DNA from 4 places in the Atlantibacter sp. MEI4A-1023 genome. Region 3 is predicted to be linked to each of the others. Evidence: predicted binding sites of a transcription regulator. Region 3 holds the regulator's gene; each other region holds the start of a gene.

Region 1 (5,021 bases), 330 kb from region 3:
ATGCAACTCTATTTCGAGCGCCATGACGGCAGCGCCGCCACTTGCGATGACTTTGTGCAGGCAATGGAAGATGCGTCGAACGTTGATTTGTCCCATTTCCGCCGCTGGTACAGCCAGGCCGGTACGCCGGTCGTGAGCGTTCAGGACGACTATAACCCGGAAACCGAACAATATACTCTGACCATCAGTCAGCGAACGCCGGTTACCGCCGAGCAAACGGAGAAACATCCCCTCCACATTCCGTTTGACATTGAGCTGTACGATAACGAAGGCAAGGTGATCCCGCTACAATACAACGGACATCCGGTCCATCACGTGCTTAACCTGACCCAGGCCGAGCAGACCTTTGTGTTTGATAACGTTTATTTCCAGCCTGTGCCGTCGCTGCTGCGCGAATTCTCTGCGCCGGTGAAACTGGAATATAAATGGAGCGATCAGCAACTGACGTTCCTGATGCGTCACGCCCGCAATGATTTCTCCCGCTGGGATGCGGCGCAAAGCTTGCTGGCGACGCATATTAAACTGAACGTGGTGCGCCAACAGCAGGGCCAGCCGCTGTCGCTGCCGCTGCACGTGGCGGATGCGTTCCGCGCGATCCTGCTGGATGAGCATATCGATCCGGCGCTGGCGGCGGAGATCCTCACACTGCCTTCGCAAAATGAAATCGCGGAACTGTTTGAGATCATCGATCCGCTGGCGATTGCCGCTGTGCACGGTGCGCTAACCCGCACCCTGGCGACGGAACTGGCGGATGAGTTTTTAGCGGTTTACAACGCCAACAAACTCGACGGTTATCGTATCGAGCATGCCGACATCGGCAAACGCGCGCTGCGTAATACCTGCCTGCACTATCTGGCGTTTGGCGATGCCGAACTGGCCGATAAGCTGATTACCGCCCAGTATCACCATGCGGACAACATGACCGACGCGATTGCCGCGCTGTCGGCAGCGGTCGCGGCGCAGTTGCCGTGCCGTGCGGCGCTGCTGGCGGAGTATGATGATAAGTGGCATCAGGATGGGCTGGTAATGGATAAGTGGCTGATGCTTCAGGCTATCAGCCCGGCGGAAAATGTCCTCGCCACGGTGCGTTCGCTGCTTACCCACCGCTCATTCAGCATGAGCAACCCGAACCGCACCCGCGCGCTGATTGGGGCGTTTGCGATGAATAACCCGCTGGCGTTCCATGCAGCGGATGGCAGCGGCTATCAGTTTATGGTGGAAATGCTGACCGAACTGAACAGCCGCAACCCTCAGGTGGCGTCACGCCTGATCGAACCGCTGATTCGCCTTAAGCGCTACGATGAAAATCGTCAGCAGCTGATGCGCGCTGCGCTGGAGCAGCTTAAAGCGCTGCCGAATCTCTCCGGGGATTTGTTCGAGAAAATCACCAAGGCGCTTGCCTGATAACCAAACGCCCTTCCCGATGGAAGGGCGTTTTTCATTACGCCGACAGCAAGTTCTCCGGCCATTTTAACGCCAGATGGGACGTATCGTGACGGTGTAACGCCTGCCAGAAGGTATCCAGCGCGTCGTCCAGCCGATGCTGCAAATTAGCGCTAAACACCGGCTTATGCTGATAATCCAGCACCTGACTGTCGTCAGCGTAGACGCCATGCAAAATCTCCTGCGCTTTGAGCGCGTTTAATACCGGCTTCAGGGCATAATCCACTGCCAACAAATGCGCCACACTGCCGCCTGTTGCCAGCGGCAAAACGACTTTTTTCTCCAGCGCGCGTTCGGGTAATAAATCGAGCAGCGTTTTCAGCGCGCCTGCAAAGGAAGCCTTATAAACCGGCGTCGCTACGATCAGCCCGTCAGCTTCTGCCAGCTGCGCGTTAAAGGTTTTCAGTGCCGGGCTGTCGAAGCGCGCATAGATCAGATCTTCCGGCGCGAAGTTTTGCAGATGCCAGTGATAGACCTCCACATCCTGTGCACTAAGCCGATCGCGGGCATATTCTAACAACGCGCTGGAGCGGGAGGGAAAGCGAGGGCTACCGGCCAGGGTGATAATGCGCATGACAGCTCCTTATAACTCATGGTTTTCAAGTTGATAACATTAATAACATTTAGCATCAGTGTCGCAGATCCGCTGGCCTGGGCTAAGTGATTTTTCCGTCGGAGCAATGCCAAATTTCGCATAAATCACCGTAATGGCCGAAAACGATTGCTTTTTTGCCATAAGTCAATTCACTTTGTGAGCGCATTCACGGATAATAGCGCCCCGGTCTGCATACCGGGAATCCAGGAGAGTTCATGTACTACCCCTTCGTTCGTAAAGCCCTTTTTCAGCTCGATCCAGAGCGCGCTCATGAAATGACCTTCCAGCAATTGCGCCGTATTACCGGCACGCCGTTTGAGCGGCTGGTGCGCCAGCGCGTACCGGAAAAACCTGTTTCCTGCATGGGGCTGACATTTAAAAACCCGCTGGGCCTGGCGGCAGGGCTGGATAAAAACGGCGAATGCATTGACGCGCTGGGCGCGATGGGTTTTGGATCGATCGAGATCGGCACCGTGACGCCGCGCCCGCAGCCGGGTAACGATAAGCCGCGGATCTTCCGTTTGGTAGAAGCTGAAGGGTTGATCAACCGCATGGGCTTTAACAACATGGGCGTCGACAACCTGGTTGATAACGTCAAGAAAGCGCATTTCGACGGCGTGCTGGGGATTAATATTGGCAAAAATAAAGACACGCCGGTCGAGCAGGGTAAAGATGACTATCTGATTTGTATGGATAAAGTGTATCCCTATGCCGGATATATCGCGATTAATATCTCCTCTCCAAATACCCCGGGTTTACGTTCGCTGCAATATGGCGAAGCGCTGGACGATCTGTTAAGTGCGATAAAAAATAAGCAACAAGAACTGCAAAAACAGCATCATAAATATGTTCCTGTGGCAGTGAAGATCGCGCCGGATCTTTCCCTGGAGGAATTGATCCAGGTCGCCGACAGTTTAGTTCGCCATAATATTGATGGGGTTATCGCCACCAATACCACCCTCGACCGTTCGCTGGTTGAAGGTATGAAATACTGTAATGAAATGGGGGGCTTAAGCGGCCGTCCATTGCAATTAAAAAGCACCGAAATTATTCGCCTGTTATCTCAGGAATTAAATGGTCGACTGCCGATTATTGGCGTTGGCGGCATTGATTCGCTGATGGCGGCGCGCGAGAAGATGGCGGCAGGCGCAACGCTGATTCAGATTTATTCCGGCTTTATTTTTAAAGGCCCGCCGCTGATTAAAGAAATCGTAACCCATATCTAAGCTTTTTGACTTACAGACAACCAAGGCTTTATTTTGAGCCCTGGTTGTTTTATATTCGGGCGCAGTTGCTAATTTAGACATTTTAGTCTTTTCTTTATTAGGGTTTTAAACGAAGCGGCAAAAAGGATGATATTTCGTCGCTGGCAGATGTGGGGAAAAAATGATGCGCATTAAACCGGACGATAACTGGCATTGGTATTTTGATGACGAGCACGACAGAATGATGCTCGACCTGGCTAATGGCATGCTATTCCGTTCGCGCTTCGCCCGCAAAATGCTCACCCCCGATGCTTTTTCCTCCAGCGGCTTTTGCGTTGATGATGCTGCGCTTTATTTCACCTTCGAAGAAAAATGCCGCGATTTGCAATTATCTAAAGATCAGCGTGCTGAGCTGGTATTGAATGCGCTAGTGGCGATACGCTTCCTGAAACCGCAAATGCCGAAAAGCTGGCATTTCCTTTCCCATGATGATTATTGGCAGCCGGTTTGCGGCGACCCTGCATGTGTGTATTTGAGTGATACCCAGGAGAGCGTCAGCCTGCTGGTAGTGGAGCCGGGTGACAATGCGGCGCTGTGCCTGTTGGCGCAACCCGGTTTAACGCTCGCCGGGCGCACGATGCAGTTGGGTGATGCGATTAAAATCATGAACGACAGGCTAAGACCGCAGCCAGTGGCGCAAAGCCTTAGCCTCGACCAGGCCGTTTAACTTTCCAGGGTAACGGCCCCAACCGGAATACAGCTACAGCACAGTATGGTGCCATCGTCGCCCACTGCACTCTGTTTTAGCGCTTTCACTTCCCCGTCGACTAACCGAATCCGACAGCTTCCGCAGATGCCTGCCCGGCACGAGTAAGGAACGCGGATGCCCTGTTGCTCAAGCTGCTCCAGCAGAATTTGCTGGTTATTGCCTTTGAATGTCGCGCCTTGCCAGGTAATAGCCACCGCGCTTTGCGGTGCGGTTTCTACTTCAATGGACTGAGCAACTTCACCCGGACCGTAGACGCGCGCCGGTTTGGTTTTCAGAATGTCCACTTCATCGCCAACGTGAATAATGCCGCTTTCCCGGGCGATGAGATTCTGGCCGAAATCCACATCGCCGGAATCATCTTGTGCGGTACGGAACGACTGCAACGTCGCCAGTGGTTCGCCGGAAGGGTGCTTCATGCCGCGCTCCGGGCTGACGGTAGTAAAAATACAGCGGCTACAGGGCTTGGCAACATCAAAGGTCACGCCGCCAATGCGAATCACATCCCAGGTGTCTTCTTCCCAGGCCTGCGCGCCGGATACCACGATATTCGGTCTGAACTGGGTCATTTTGACGCTGGCCGGGCAGCGCTGTTGCAGATCGCGCAGCGAGGCTTCATTAGCTAACAGATAGGGATAGCCGTCCGCGAAGGAGAGCGGCACCGCTTCATGGCGCTTGACCCGGCGCGTCAGTTCCGGCCCCACCCAGCGCAGTTGCACCTCGCGGGAAAAGAAACCGCTCAGCCACTGGTTAATTGCCTGCGGGGCGACCAGCGCGGTGAAGTGATTGCCCCAGACTTCCGTCGGCTGCGCAGCGGCGGCAAAGTCGCTGTAACGCACCACGGCGCTGCTGCCATCCGGCGCGCGCAGATGTAAACCATCATGCATAATCGCCGGGGTAAACAGCACCATTTGGGGATACTGGCGCGCGGTAATAAAGGTGCCGTCAGTTTCTGTCACCATGAAAATGCGATCAAACGCCAGCCCGCTTAAACTTACCTGTGCATGAGAGA
Region 2 (5,021 bases), 810 kb from region 3:
ACCATCAGGACAAAATCGAAACTCAGCAAATCAGCCTGAGCATTGATACCCCACATCAGCGCTAAATCACTTTTTGTGTGCCATCTGGCAAACAATACGTGGCTTCTGCGTCAGAAGATCACGCCGCTTGCCTGGCGAACTATACCCGGAACATACTGCCAATCCAGCCGGACGGCGGGTAACAGGGTGCTACGACGCTTACGCACCGGTAAACCCAAAAAGAATCGGGTAGGAAATCCTACCCGATAGACAACGACTGGCGGTATTTTTCAATGGCAGGCTCTGCGCATGCCATGAAAAAACTTATTCCCACTCGATGGTCGCTGGCGGCTTACCGCTGATGTCATACACCACGCGGGAAATGCCATTCACTTCATTGATAATGCGGTTCGACACGCGGCCCAGGAAGTCGTAAGGCAGGTGCGCCCAGTGCGCGGTCATAAAGTCGATGGTTTCCACCGCACGCAGTGACACAACCCAGTCGTATTTACGACCATCGCCCATCACGCCTACCGAACGCACCGGCAGGAACACGGTGAACGCCTGGCTCACTTTGTCGTACAGATCCGCTTTACGCAGCTCTTCGATAAATATCGCATCGGCGCGACGCAGCAAATCGCAGTACTCTTTCTTCACTTCGCCGAGTACACGCACGCCAAGGCCTGGGCCCGGGAACGGATGACGGTACAACATGTCGAACGGCAGGCCCAGCTCAAGACCGATTTTGCGCACTTCGTCTTTGAACAGCTCTTTCAGCGGCTCAACGAGGCCCATCTTCATCTCTTTCGGCAAGCCGCCCACGTTGTGGTGCGATTTGATAACGTGCGCTTTACCGGTCGCTGAAGCGGCGGATTCAATGACGTCAGGATAAATAGTCCCCTGCGCCAGCCACTTCACGTCTTCCAGTCTCAACGCTTCTTCGTCAAACACTTCTACGAACACGCGGCCAATGATTTTACGTTTGGCTTCCGGATCGTTCTCCCCTGCCAGCGCTTCCAGGAAACGAGCTTCTGCCGGAACGTGAACGATGTTCAGGCCGAAATGGTCGCCGAACATGTCCATCACCTGCTCGGCTTCATTCAGGCGCAGCAGGCCGTTATCAACGAAGACGCAGGTCAGGCGGTCGCCAATGGCGCGGTGCAGCAGCATGGCAGTAACGGAAGAATCCACACCGCCGGACAGGCCAAGGATCACTTTATCATTGCCAACCTGCTGGCGAATGCGTTCTACCGCGTCGTCGATGATTTTCGCCGGTGTCCACAGCGCTTCGCACTGGCAGATGTCACGCACAAAGCGTTCTAACATACGCAGGCCCTGGCGGGTGTGGGTCACTTCCGGGTGGAACTGTACACCGTAAAAACGTTTTTCTTCGTTGGCCATAATGGCAAACGGGCAGGTTTCGGTGCTGGCGACGGTCACAAAATCAGCCGGGATGGCGGTAACTTTGTCGCCGTGGCTCATCCACACGTCCAGCAGCGGTTTACCCTCTGCGCTCAGGGCATCTTCGATGCCGCGAACCAGGGCGCTGTCGGTTTTAACTTCAACCTGCGCATAGCCGAATTCACGCTCATCGGAACCCTGAACATGGCCGCCAAGCTGCATTGCCATGGTCTGCATACCGTAGCAAACGCCCAGAACCGGAACGCCTGCCTCGAACACGTATTGCGGCGCGCGCGGGCTGTTGTGCTCGGTGGTGCTTTCCGGGCCGCCGGAAAGAATGATGCCGTTAGGATTAAATTCGCGAATCTGTGCTTCAGTAACATCCCATGCCCACAGCTCGCAATACACGCCCAGCTCACGCACGCGACGCGCTACCAGTTGAGTATATTGAGAACCGAAATCGAGGATGAGAATGCGATGTTGATGAATATTGTCTGTCATTGACGCTTAGTCCGAGGCAAGTGAAACAGATTAAATAAATCGCCCGACGCGAGGTCGGGCGAAGAAAATCAGGAGCCCATACGGTAGTTCGGGGACTCTTTGGTAATGGTCACGTCGTGTACGTGACTTTCCTGGATACCCGCACCGCTGATGCGTACAAACTCTGCTTTGGTACGCAGCGCGTCGATAGTACCACAGCCGGTCAGCCCCATACAGGAACGCAGGCCGCCCATTTGCTGGTGGATAATCTCTTTCAGGCGGCCTTTGTACGCCACACGGCCTTCGATACCTTCCGGCACCAGTTTGTCGGCGGCGTTGTCGCTCTGGAAGTAGCGGTCAGAAGAGCCTTTGGACATCGCGCCCAGGGAGCCCATCCCGCGGTAGGATTTATAAGAACGGCCCTGGTAGAGTTCGATTTCGCCCGGGGATTCTTCGGTGCCTGCCAGCATGGAGCCGACCATCACCGCGCTTGCGCCAGCGGCAATGGCTTTTGCGATGTCGCCGGAGAAACGGATACCGCCATCGGCGATAACCGGAATACCGGTGCCTTCCAGCGCTTCGACCGCGTCAGCCACCGCGGTGATTTGCGGAACGCCCACGCCGGTCACGATACGGGTAGTACAGATTGAGCCAGGACCGATACCCACTTTCACCGCGCTCACGCCGGCTTCTGCCAGCGCGCGTGCGCCCGCCGCCGTCGCCACGTTACCGCCGATGATTTGCAGATCCGGGTATTTAGCACGGGTTTCGCGGATGCGCTGCAACACGCCTTCGGAATGACCGTGAGAGGAGTCGATCAGCAGTACGTCTACGCCAGCGGCAACCAGCGCGTCGATGCGCTCTTCGTTGCCCGCGCCAGCGCCTACTGCCGCGCCTACGCGCAGACGGCCCTGCTCGTCTTTACAGGAGTTCGGTTTACGCTCTGCTTTCTGGAAGTCTTTTACGGTGATCATGCCGCGCAGATGGAAGCTGCCGTCTACGACCAGCGCTTTTTCAACGCGTTTTTCGTGCATTTTCGCCAGCACGACGTCGCGTGATTCGCCTTCGCGTACGGTGACCAGACGCTCTTTCGGCGTCATGTAAACGCTGACCGGCTGGCTCAGATCGGTAACGAAACGCACGTCACGACCGGTGACGATGCCGACCAGCTCGTTGTCGGCGGTGACGACCGGATAACCGGCGAAGCCATTACGTTCGGTTAATTCTTTCACTTCACGCAGCGTGGTGGTCGGCAGCACGGTCTGCGGGTCGGTCACAACGCCACTTTCGTGTTTTTTAACGCGCTTAACCTCTTCAGCCTGGCGTTCAATCGACATGTTTTTGTGAATGAAGCCAAGACCGCCTTCCTGCGCCAGCGCGATGGCCAGGCGAGCCTCAGTCACGGTGTCCATTGCTGCGGAGAGCATAGGAATATTCAGGCGGATGGTTTTGGTTAACTGCGTGCTCAGATCGGCAGTATTCGGCAGAACGGTAGAGTGAGCGGGAACGAGGAGAACGTCGTCAAACGTCAGTGCTTCTTTAGCGATACGTAGCATGGGCAATATCTCAACCTGGGTGAATGAGAACAGATAAAATATTGCCGCGGCATTATACAGAGCGTAACCGTTTGCATCTAGCATTTTTTAATAAAAATACTTGCTATCGTCTCTGGCCGCGTTACTATCGATTGAATAACCTGCTGATTTAGAATTTGATCCAGCTCACATGTCGCTAAGCCAATCCACCGCAATTTATACTGTCAGCCGATTAAACCAGACCGTCCGGATGCTGCTTGAACAGCAAATGGGCCAGGTGTGGATCAGCGGTGAAATTTCTAACTTCACCCAACCTGCGTCCGGTCACTGGTACTTTACGCTGAAAGATGACGGCGCCCAGGTGCGTTGCGCGATGTTCCGCAACAGCAACCGCCGCGTTACGTTCCGTCCTCAGCACGGGCAACAGGTGCTGGTTCGCGCTAATATCACGCTCTATGAGCCGCGCGGCGACTATCAAATTATCGTTGAAAGCATGCAGCCTGCGGGTGTGGGCCTGCTGCAACAACAGTTTGAACAGCTTAAGCAAAAACTTTCTCAGGAAGGGCTATTTGACGCCCAACACAAACAGCCCCTGCCCTCTCCGGCGCACCAGATCGGCGTGATCACGTCGAAAACCGGCGCGGCGCTGCACGATATTTTGCATGTGCTGCAACGGCGCGATCCGTCGCTGCCGGTGGTGATTTACCCCACTGTAGTACAAGGCGACGATGCCCCGGCGCAAATCGTGCGCGCCATTGAGCTTGCTAACCAGCGTGCGGAGTGTGACGTGCTGATCGTCGGGCGCGGGGGCGGCTCGCTGGAGGATTTGTGGAGTTTTAACGATGAGCGCGTGGCGCGGGCGATTTTCGCCAGCCGCATTCCCATCGTCAGCGCCGTCGGTCACGAAACCGATGTGACCATCGCCGATTTTATTGCCGACTTACGCGCGCCGACGCCGTCGGCGGCAGCGGAAGTCGTTAGCCGCAACCAGCAGGAGCTGCTGCGGCAAATTCAGGGCCAGCAGCAGCGCCTGGAAATGGCGATGGATTATTTCTTCGCGAATCTTCAGCAACGCTTTACCCGGCTTCACCATCGTCTGCAACAGCAGCATCCGCAACTGCGTCTGGCGCGCCAGCAAACCACGCTGGAACGCCTGCGCCAGCGGCTGAACAATGCCGTTGAAAACCGGCTGCGCCAGGGAACGCAACAGCAGCAGCGCGTGACGCAACGCCTGTATCAACAGCAGCCCCAGGGGCGCATCCATCGCGCGCAAACCCGTATTCAGCAACTGGAATATCGGCTGTCGCAGGTGATTACCGCGCGGTTAGGCGGCACCAAACAGCGCTTCGGCACCGCGATTGCGCAACTCGAAGCCGTCAGCCCGCTGGCTACGCTGGCACGCGGCTACAGCGTAACCACCGCCACCGACGGCAAAGTGCTGAAGAAAACTAAACAGGTGAAAGCGGGCGACGTGCTGACTACGCGGGTGGAAGATGGCCTGGTTGAAAGCCAGGTGACCGGCATTCAGCCGGTTAAAACGTCGCGTAAGCGCAAAACCCCTACCAAAGACTAAGCCGTTAAACCGGTACGTATTCGACGCGTTTTTTCGAAATCAGCCCGTGGCCG
Region 3 (5,021 bases):
AACATCGTGGCGACCGCGCTGGCCTGTTTATGTTTCGGCACTACGCTTGCCGCGACCACCGACCCCAGGCCAAAAAACGCGCCGTGGTTCAGGCTGGTGATAATGCGTGAGATCATTAAAGTGGCGTAATCCGGCGCGATGGCAGAAAGCACATTGCCGAGAGTGAAAATCGCCATCAGGAAGATCAGCGCGCTGCGCCGTGCACGATGAGACAAAAGCAGCGTCATCAGCGGCGCGCCAACCATCACCCCTACCGCATAGGCGCTGATGAGCATTCCGGCAGCAGGGATCGAGACATCGACACCTTTTGCGATGACCGGCAACAGCCCCATCGGTGAAAACTCAGTCGTGCCGATCCCAAACGCGCCGATAGCCAGCGCCAGCAACGGATAATTTATTTTCATTGGTGAATTCCAGAAATCGTGTCGCTTCACGTGTGTTTACTACACGGCGACTTGTAGCAAAAAAGAAGCAAAGAGTGACATTTGTCACATCAGAAAGGAAGTAACCATTTTGGCAAAAGATTTTTGCGCAAATGTGAATAATGAGGTGAAACAGAAGCGGGAGTCAGGAAATCGAACCAAACACCAAAAAATAGCCATTTTCTGGTGTTTGTTATTGCCAAACGCGGTCGAAATGTAATTTCTGTTTAGTTCAGTACCGCAACTAAACCGGTTGCCACAATCAGTCCCAGCACGATAACGGTCGTCACCAGAGAAAATTTCAGGTCTGTGCTCATTTTTGCTCTCCTTGTTACCCACATTAAAAGTGTGTGCAGATCATTTTTGCATAAATTCAGACAAAATTACCACGGGATTTAAGCTGATATGCGTTTTCCCTCTTCCCCTTTTGCGCAAGATCAGACAAAATCCGTCGCTACCTTATTTTTCACCAGCCATTGACCCCCTCCTTTTAATGTCGCAATCCCCGACATACTGCAACCGAAATGTTGCGGACCGAGGTTGGCATAGGCAAACGTTTAACCTGTGATGAACAGGGGCTCGGAGAGGGTCTGGAGTAACAAGAATGGCAACAATAAAAGATGTCGCTAAACGCGCAAACGTTTCCACTACAACTGTGTCGCATGTGATTAACAAAACCCGCTTTGTTGCGGAAGAAACACGCAACGCAGTTTGGGCAGCCATCAAGGAATTGCACTATTCCCCGAGCGCCGTGGCGCGCAGTTTAAAAGTTAATCACACCAAATCTATCGGTTTGCTGGCGACCAGCAGCGAAGCGCCCTATTTTGCTGAAATTATCGAAGCCGTGGAAAACAGTTGTTTCACCAAAGGCTATACGCTGATCCTCGGTAACGCCCATAACAACCAGGAAAAACAGCGCGCCTATCTGTCGATGATGGCGCAAAAGCGCGTCGACGGTTTACTGGTGATGTGCTCCGAATACCCGGAATCCCTGCTGTCGATGCTGGAAGAGTATCGCCATATTCCGATGGTGGTGATGGACTGGGGCGAATCCAAAGCCGACTTCACCGACTCGGTGATCGATAACGCCTTCCAGGGCGGTTATATGGCCGGGCGCTACCTGATTGAGCGCGGCCACCGCGAAATCGGCGTGATCCCCGGTCCGCTGGAACGTAACACCGGCGCGGGCCGTCTGGCCGGTTTCCTGAAAGCGCTGGAAGAAGTGCAAATCAGCGTGCCGGAAAACTGGATTGTGCAGGGTGATTTCGAGCCGGAATCCGGCTATCGCGCCATGCAGCAGATCCTTTCCCAGCAGCCGCGCCCTACCGCCGTGTTCTGCGGCGGCGACGTGATGGCGATGGGCGCGATTTGCGCCGCCGATGAGATGGGCCTGCGGGTGCCGCAGGATATTTCGGTGATCGGTTATGACAATGTGCGCAACGCGCGCTATTTCAGCCCGGCGCTGACGACCATTCATCAGCCGAAAGATTCCCTGGGCGAAACCGCGTTTAATATGCTGCTCGACCGCATCGTGAATAAGCGCGAAGAGTCACAAACCATCGAAGTGCATCCGCGTCTGATTGAGCGCCGCTCCGTCGCAGACGGTCCGTTCCGCGACTACCGCCGTTAATCCTCCCGGAGCCGGTTATTCCGGCTCCATCAACCACTCCCGGTTCAGCGTTTCGCTATCGCCCAGATAATCCAGCAGCCACAGCAGCGCAGGTGAAGTATCGGTTTGTTTCCAGGTGAGGCAGCACGGGGAGTCCGGGAACGGGTCGTCCAGTTCCAGCTTTTTCCAGTGCCCTGCCACTACCGGGTCGTGCGCCACATGCGCAGGCACCATGCCGACGCACAAGCCGTTGTTTAAACACGCCACCGCTGTCGCCCAGTCTGGCACCACCACGCGGCGCTGATTATCCAGCAGCCAGGTGGTGCGCTTGGGCAATGAGCGCGAGGTATCTTCCAGTACCAGCGACGGCCACTGGCGCAGTTGGTCATCGCTGAGCGGTGTCTGTTCCGCCGCCAGCGGATGGCTGGCGCTCACCACACACTGCCAGCTTAGCGGCCCCATATCGCGAAACGCGAACCGTCCGCCCACCGGGATCGCCTGGGTCGCGCCAATCGCCAGCTCGACGCGCCCGTCCGACAGCGCATCCCACACGCCGTTAAACACTTCCTGGGCGACAATCAGTTCCACATCGTCGAAATGACGATAGAAATCAAGGATTAGCTGGCGGGTACGCGCCGGTTTGACGATATTATCCACCGCAATAGAGAGCTGCCCGCGCCAGCCGTTGGCGATCTGCTGGCACTGCTGGCGCGTGACCATCATTTTTCTGATAACAGAACGGCCCTCTTTTAAAAACCACGCCCCGGCAGGCGTTAGCTCCACTTCCCGGTGACGGCGGATAAATAGCGGAACCGCCAGCCATTCTTCCAGTTGTTTAACGGTATAGCTCACCGCCGACGGCACCCGGTGCAGTTCCTGCGCCGCCGCGCTGAAGCTGCCGTTACGCGCCACCGCATCAACCACTTCCAGTGAATATTCAGACCACATGTTCTGCCTGCAAAAAATTTGAAAGGAACGTGCAAATATTAACGTTTCACAAGGACGATTGCACTTTTGTACACTCCTGCGTCCGTAATAAGCGTTATCAGATCAAAAAAGAAGAGAATTACCATGCGTCCTTCACGAGGTTTTTTAGTCTGGCTGGCAGGGTTAAGCGTTCTGGGCTTCCTGGCTACCGATATGTATTTACCGGCGTTTGCCGCCATTCAGCAGGATTTGGGCACAGAGGCCTCTGCCGTTAGCGCCAGCCTGAGTTTATTCCTGGCCGGGTTTGCCGTTGCGCAACTGGCGTGGGGCCCGTTATCCGATCGCTATGGCCGTAAGCCGATTTTACTGGCGGGCCTGGGCATATTCGCCGTGGGCTGTCTCGGCATGCTGTGGGTAGACAATACCGCCATGCTGCTGGCGCTGCGCTTTGTCCAGGCGGTAGGCGTCTGTGCCGCTGCCGTAACCTGGCAGGCGCTGGTCACCGATTATTATCCCGCGACCCGCACCAACCGCATTTTCGCCACCATTATGCCGCTGGTCGCGCTGTCGCCTGCTCTCGCCCCGCTGTTAGGCAGCTGGCTGCTGCATCATTTTGACTGGAAAGTGATTTTCCTGGTGCTGTTTGCCGTCACCCTAGTCTTGATGATCCCGGCGCTGCGCCTGAAACCGCGTGCGCCGGCGCACCATGCCGACGCGCCGTCGCTCAGCTTCATGACGTTGCTGCGTTCCAAAACCTACCGTGGCAACGTGCTCATTTACGCAGGCTGCTCCGCCAGCTTCTTTGCCTGGCTCACCGGCTCGCCGTTTATCCTTAATGACATGGGTTACGGACCAACGGCGATTGGCCTGAGCTATGTGCCGCAAACCATCGCGTTTCTGATTGGCGGTTACGGCTGTCGCAGCGCGTTGAAAAAATGGCATGGCCCGCAGATGCTGCCGTGGCTGTTGATTCTGTTTACGCTGAGCGTGGTCGCCACCTGGGGCGCAGGGCTCATGCCGAATGCCAGCCTGACGCTGGTGCTGATCCCGTTCTGCCTGATGGCGGCGGTGAACGGCGCGATTTATCCCATCGTGGTGGCATCTGCCCTGCAACCGTTCCCCCAGGCGACCGGCCGTGCCGCCGCGCTGCAAAACACCTTGCAGCTGGGCTTGTGCTTTATTGCCAGCCTGGCGGTCTCCTGGTTGGTCTCTTCCGCGCCGCTGCTCTCTACCACCAGCGTGATGCTGTCTACCGTGCTGATTGTCACTCTGGGCTATCGCATGCAGGCCACTGACAGCGCAACCGCGCGGCTGCGTGAGCCTGCGACCTCATCGCAAAGCTCCTGATCCGCCTTGCAAATTTAATTAGACTGCTAATCATTTTTTATTGAACGCCTGTTGGGTGAGTTCTATACTGATTGGCAGTCTTTTAAAAATAAAAGTCTCTACGGATTTTCATTTAGCACCACGGATGGCCTTTAAGGTAAGGGCCTTCTCCCTTCCTCTGTTCTCGTCGGATTTCAGGCTCGCGGATTATTCCGCGATTTCTCGACGCCCTGCATTCAGGGCGATGTTCACCGCACAGTGATGGAGAAGCTATGAGTTCATCGTGTATAGAAGAAGTCGAGCCACGGGACAATCAGTGGTTCCGTATTGTTAATGACCTGCTGAGCAAAGCGGGTGTCGCTATTAATGGCCCTTCCCCTGCCGATCTCCAGGTCAAAAACCCCGATTTTTATAAACGCGTATTGCAACAGGGATCGCTCGGTCTCGGCGAAAGCTATATGGACGGCTGGTGGGAATGCGAACGGCTGGACCAGTTTTTTACCAACGTGATTAAAGCGGGTCTGGAAAACCAACTGCCGACCCATTTTAAAGATACGTTGCGGGTGTTGAGCGCGCGGATCTTCAATCTTCAAACGCAAAAACGCGCCTGGAGGGTGGGTAAAGAGCACTACGATTTAGGCAACGATCTGTTCAGCCTGATGCTGGACGGGCAGATGCAGTACTCCTGTGGCTACTGGAAAACGGCTGACAATCTCGCCGACGCCCAGCGCGATAAA
Region 4 (5,021 bases), 2.3 Mb from region 3:
CGTCATAAATTGCATCGAAATCCTGATAGAATCCCATTTGTACTTTATTTATCAGATCCGACAGGAACGGCTCAACAAAGTAGTAAAGCATCTCCAGCTGTGCGCCATACAGGATAGAGTAATACTTCGGATCTAATGTTTTCAGATGACGGGCAGCAAGGGCGCACTTCTGGTCCGAGCCAATCAATTGAAGCGCCATGACAACGGTAGGTACGCGTCGTGCAAGCCGTTCGACGACAACGTCTGAGAGTAGACCCGATGCTGAAAGAGATTTAGCCAGCGCCAATGCTATCGCTAAACGTGCAGTCTTGCTTGCCGGGATGTTTTTAACTAGCCCAGTTACTTTGGAATCCGTTTTGAGAACGCGATTTTGTTCATTTCTATTTTCAGAATCGTTTAAAATACTGACAAAATAAAGATAGAGCATTTGTGCTATTACATCACGATACCGGTAAATAGACACTATTGAGAGATACATTCTCTTTTCTTCTGAAAGAAGTTCATCGCACACATCGTGATAGCCGGGGAATAAGCACGATGAATACCAGCTTACGCGCTCCATTCCTGAGTAAATATCAGAACCGATCCCTTTTAACGCCTTCCACGTTCCAGCAACGCCTTGCTGTCCATAAGTAGCCAGTTGCCGGTCGCTCTGGAACTTCATCTTTAAATAATCAGATGCCTGCATAACGTATCTATATGAGGAATGATGTTATACGAATATACGTTGAAAATTTAGGTTTGGGAAATTTTGTCCAACCAGTATTGCAGGATGTAATAACTGAAGTGTCTAAGGGGAAGGGAAAATTAATCGAGGAGCACAAAAGAGACAGTAATTGTGGCCTGGTCTGGATTAAACTGTTGATTTAAATCTTGCTGCGCCCATCACTTCATCAAATAAAAAAGCCTGCCGGTTTTCACCGGCAGGCTTTTTCCACGAAAGCGAATCGCCTTACTTCACTTCCAGGGTATTAATAATGTTTTCAGCGGTTGCCTGTGCCTGCTGCTGGTTATCCGCTGGCAGGGTGATTTGCAGGGTCAGCAGTTTGTTATCCACTTTACCCAGCACCACAGACGAGTACGCGGTCTGGCCTTTGGCGGAAATAATGCTGTCCAGCTGCTGTAAGGTATGGCCTTTAACTTCAATGGATTTATTGGTCACAACCTGCAACTGTGGGTCGCGGCTGCGTTGCTGATCTTCAAGGCGTTTTGCCAGCACATCCAACCCTTCGGTAGTGTCGTCGCCGACAATCACAATCACCGCTTTCTGCCCGGTAGCGTCAGAATAAACGTGCATATTGTTGGCCTGCGTGCCCAGCTTCCCGCTCTGATCCGTCATATCCGCCGGCAGCGAAAAACTCAGTTTGCCGTCCAGCAGAGTGACCTGCTGAGCTGCCGCATTGCTTTCGGCTGCGGCGCCTTCCGTCGGCTTGCTGCTGTCATTGTTGTCGCAGGCCGCCAGCCCCATCACCAGCAGGCCAATCCCGACATATTTAACCAGATTGCGCATTGAATTCTTCCTTTACGATAACGGTCAAGTGACCTTGCTCCGCATCTTATCACAAGAATTCCTGGCGACCGTCAACCCGGCTGGAACCGCGCGAAATCAGATTTATCTGCCAGTTTTTTCAACAGCATATTCAGCAGTACGCCGTACATCGGCAGGAAGAACACGATGCTGATAAGCACTTTGAAGCAGTAATCCACCAGCGCGATTTCAACCCAGTGCTCCGCCATAAAGGCGTCCGGGCTACGCCAGAAGGCGATAAAGAAGAACGCGAGGGTGTCGCTGACGTTGCCGAAAAGGGTCGATGCGGTCGGGGCCAGCCACCAGCGGCGGTTTTGGCGCAGGCGGTTAAACACATGCACATCAAGAATTTGCCCCAGCGCGTAGGCCATAAAACTCGCCGTTGCGATACGCGCCACGAACAGATTGAAGTGGGCTAATGCCTCGAATCCCTGCCAGCTTCCCATATAAAACAGCGAGGAGATGCCGTAGGAAATCGCCAGCGCCGGGATCATCACCGCAAAGATGATGCGACGCGCTAACGGCGCGCCAAAAATCCGCACGGTCAGGTCGGTAGCCAGGAAGATAAAGGGAAAACTGAACGCGCCCCAGGTGGTGTGAAAACCGAAAATGGTGATCGGTAGCTGCACCAGGTAGTTACTGGACGTAATGACCAGCAAATGAAACAGCGATAGCCAGATAAGCGCATTGCGGCGCTGGCGTGATGTAAACGTCGTCATATTGTGACCTTTTTGTCGGATGGGGTGAGGGAACCCAGAATCAAAACCGCCGCATCATACTGCTTCAGCTTATCTTTGCAATGGTTAATTTTAACGCAATCGTTAACCTGGCTTGCACCGGCTAAATCCCGGGGTAAACTAGTGCCGTTTTTACCTTTCCCCGAGATAACCATGACCGACCTTTTTAACCATCCCGATCATACCCTGGATGCCCAGGGGCTGCGTTGCCCTGAACCGGTGATGATGGTGCGCAAAACCGTGCGCGGCATGCAAACAGGCGAAACGCTACTGGTCATCGCTGATGACCCGGCCACCACGCGCGATATCCCAGGATTTTGCCGTTTTATGGAGCACGATCTGATCGCTTCGCAAACGGAAGCTCTGCCGTACCGCTATTTACTTCGTAAAAAACACTAATTTTTTGAGCGCAGAGGCATAAAACTCTGCGCTGAACCCCTGGTGCATTCTCTTTAAACCCCTGTTTCATATTTTGCTACTTTTGTGAAGTGCTTCACCACGTCTTTTAACATCTTCGGCTAGTTTATAAGCGGAAAATCAAAACAACGTTTTACCTCTTACATACGTACCTTCTGGAGCTGACCCGATGAAAAAGACTCTGATACCGGTTTTGGCCGGCCTGTGCCTCTCCACCGCGTTATTCGCACCAACCGTACTGGCGCAGACCATAAAAGCCGCCGACGTCCATCCGCAGGGTTATCCCAACGTGGTGGCCGTGCAAAACATGGGTGAAAAGCTCAAACAACAAACCAACGGCGATCTTGAGATCAAAGTGTTCCCTGGCGGCGTACTGGGCGATGAAAAGCAAATGATTGAGCAGGCGCAAATGGGCGCTATCGATATTATTCGCGTCTCAATGGCCCCGGTTGCCGCCATCCTGCCGGATATCGAAGTGTTTACCCTGCCGTATGTCTTCCGCGATGAAGACCATATGCACAAAGTGATCGACGGCGATATCGGCAAACAAATCGGTGAGAAACTGACCAATAACCCGAAATCGAAACTGGTCTTCCTGGGCTGGATGGATTCCGGCACGCGTAACCTGATCACCGTGAAACCGGTGGTGAAGCCGGAAGACCTGAAAGGGATGAAAATCCGCGTTCAGGGTAGCCCGGTGGCGCTGGCCACGTTGAAAGATATGGGTGCTAACTCCGTCGCGATGGGCGTGAGTGAAGTGTATAGCGGCATGCAAACCGGCGTTATTGACGGCGCGGAAAACAATCCGCCGACCTTTATCGCCCACAACTACATGCCGGTCGCCAAGAACTATACCCTGAGCGGCCACTTCATCACCCCGGAAATGCTGCTCTATTCCAAAGTGAAATGGGACAAGCTCAACGCCGATCAGCAGCAAAAAATCCTGACCCTGGCCCGCGAAGCCCAGATGGAACAGCGCAAACTCTGGGACGCCTATAACGCCCAGGCGCTGGAGAAAATGAAAGCGGGCGGCGTGCAATTCCACGACATCGACAAAGCTGTTTTCGTTAAAGCCACAGAGCCGGTGCGCGCCCAGTTTGGCGACAAGCATCAGGATCTGATGAAAGCGATAGCAGACGTACAGTGATCTCAGGCGCCGGCTAGCCCGGCGCATATTCCCGGAGTATTTATGACCTCTTTATATATAAAGTGGATGGATCGCCTGTATCTGCTCGCCATGTTTGTGGCCGGGTTTTCGCTGCTGCTGATGACGGTTGTCATCCCGATTGGCATCTTTTCCCGCTACGTGTTGAACCGTGGTGAATCCTGGCCGGAGCCCATCGCAATTATTTGCATGGTGACGTTCAGCTTTGTGGGGGCTGCGGTGAGCTATCGCGCTAACTCGCATATTGCGGTCAACATGTTGACTGACCGTATTCCACCGGCGATGCAGCGCCTGTGCGCCAAACTGGTGGACCTGTTAATGCTAACTATCTCCGGGATTATGTTCTGGTACAGCGCGTTGCTGTGCATTGAACTCTGGGAACAGCCGGTGGCGGAATTCCCCATTTTGACCTCCGGGGAAAGCTACCTGCCACTGCCGATAGGCTCGGCGATCATTATTCTTTTTGTTATTGAGCGGCTGTTGTTCGGTTCCCAGGAGAATCGTCCGGTAGTGCTTATCGGCAATCACGGTTAACGGGGGCTTCATGGACGCGTTCGTTTTACTTTTTACGTTGGGCGTATTGTTGGCGGTCGGCATGCCGGTGGCCTTTGCGGTAGGTCTGAGCGCCGTGGTTGGGGCGCTGTATATCGATCTGCCGCTGGAAGCAATCATGATTCAAATCACCAGCGGCGTGAATAAATTCAGCCTGCTGGCGATCCCGTTTTTTATTCTGGCTGGGGCAATCATGGCGGAAGGCGGTATCGCACGCCGCCTGGTGAACTTTGCCTATATCTTCGTGGGTTTTATTCGCGGCGGGTTGTCGCTGGTGAATATCGTCGCCTCGACCTTTTTCGGCGCGATTTCCGGCTCGTCGGTGGCGGATACCGCTTCCATCGGTAGCGTGATGATCCCGGAAATGGAGAAAAAGGGTTATCCGCGCGAATACGCGGCAGCGGTGACCGCCAGCGGCTCGGTACAGGCGATTCTGATCCCGCCCAGCCATAACTCGGTGATTTACTCGCTGGCGGCGGGCGGTACGGTGTCGATCGCGTCGTTGTTTATCGCGGGGGTTCTGCCAGGCCTGTTGTTGGGTGTCAGCCTGATGGTGCTGTGCATGGGCTTCGCCCACCGACGCGGCTACCCGAAAGGCGAGCGCATTCCGTTCAAACAGGCG

What was found. Region 3 encodes PurR, which represses purine synthesis genes. Its sites were predicted from a motif close to CANGCAAACGTTTGCNTG; they were not measured.
Region 1: pyrD (quinone-dependent dihydroorotate dehydrogenase) is a predicted target of PurR. The motif match lies at 2,154-2,171, and genes of this name have one in related genera.
Region 2: guaB (IMP dehydrogenase) is a predicted target of PurR. The motif match lies at 3,477-3,494, and genes of this name have one in related genera.
Region 4: tusA (sulfurtransferase TusA) is a predicted target of PurR. The motif match lies at 2,340-2,357, and genes of this name have one in related genera.

What each region holds. Positions count from the first base shown of each region.
Region 1 is NZ_CM149568.1:2,875,359-2,880,379, reverse strand. Features, by position in the region: gene pepN (aminopeptidase N) at 1-1,404, shown strand, start outside; gene ssuE (NADPH-dependent FMN reductase) at 1,442-2,017, opposite strand; gene pyrD (quinone-dependent dihydroorotate dehydrogenase) at 2,254-3,264, shown strand; gene ACVV26_RS13890 (cell division protein ZapC) at 3,428-3,970, shown strand; gene ACVV26_RS13885 (YcbX family protein) at 3,967-5,021, opposite strand, start outside.
Region 2 is NZ_CM149568.1:3,364,031-3,369,051, forward strand. Features, by position in the region: gene ACVV26_RS16035 (YfgG family protein) at 1-65, shown strand, start outside; gene guaA (glutamine-hydrolyzing GMP synthase) at 304-1,881, opposite strand; gene guaB (IMP dehydrogenase) at 1,950-3,416, opposite strand; gene xseA (exodeoxyribonuclease VII large subunit) at 3,586-4,968, shown strand; gene ACVV26_RS16055 (zinc ribbon domain-containing protein) at 4,973-5,021, opposite strand, start outside.
Region 3 is NZ_CM149568.1:2,549,686-2,554,706, forward strand. Features, by position in the region: gene ACVV26_RS12245 (MFS transporter) at 1-404, opposite strand, end outside; gene cydH (cytochrome bd-I oxidase subunit CydH) at 650-739, opposite strand; gene purR (HTH-type transcriptional repressor PurR) at 1,027-2,052, shown strand; gene punR (DNA-binding transcriptional activator PunR) at 2,068-2,979, opposite strand; gene punC (purine nucleoside transporter PunC) at 3,103-4,305, shown strand; gene cfa (cyclopropane fatty acyl phospholipid synthase) at 4,557-5,021, shown strand, end outside.
Region 4 is NZ_CM149568.1:274,273-279,293, forward strand. Features, by position in the region: gene ACVV26_RS01300 (hypothetical protein) at 1-688, opposite strand, end outside; gene ACVV26_RS01305 (DcrB family lipoprotein) at 953-1,510, opposite strand; gene ACVV26_RS01310 (7-cyano-7-deazaguanine/7-aminomethyl-7-deazaguanine transporter) at 1,582-2,247, opposite strand; gene tusA (sulfurtransferase TusA) at 2,419-2,664, shown strand; gene ACVV26_RS01320 (TRAP transporter substrate-binding protein) at 2,852-3,829, shown strand; gene ACVV26_RS01325 (TRAP transporter small permease) at 3,872-4,381, shown strand; gene ACVV26_RS01330 (TRAP transporter large permease) at 4,392-5,021, shown strand, end outside.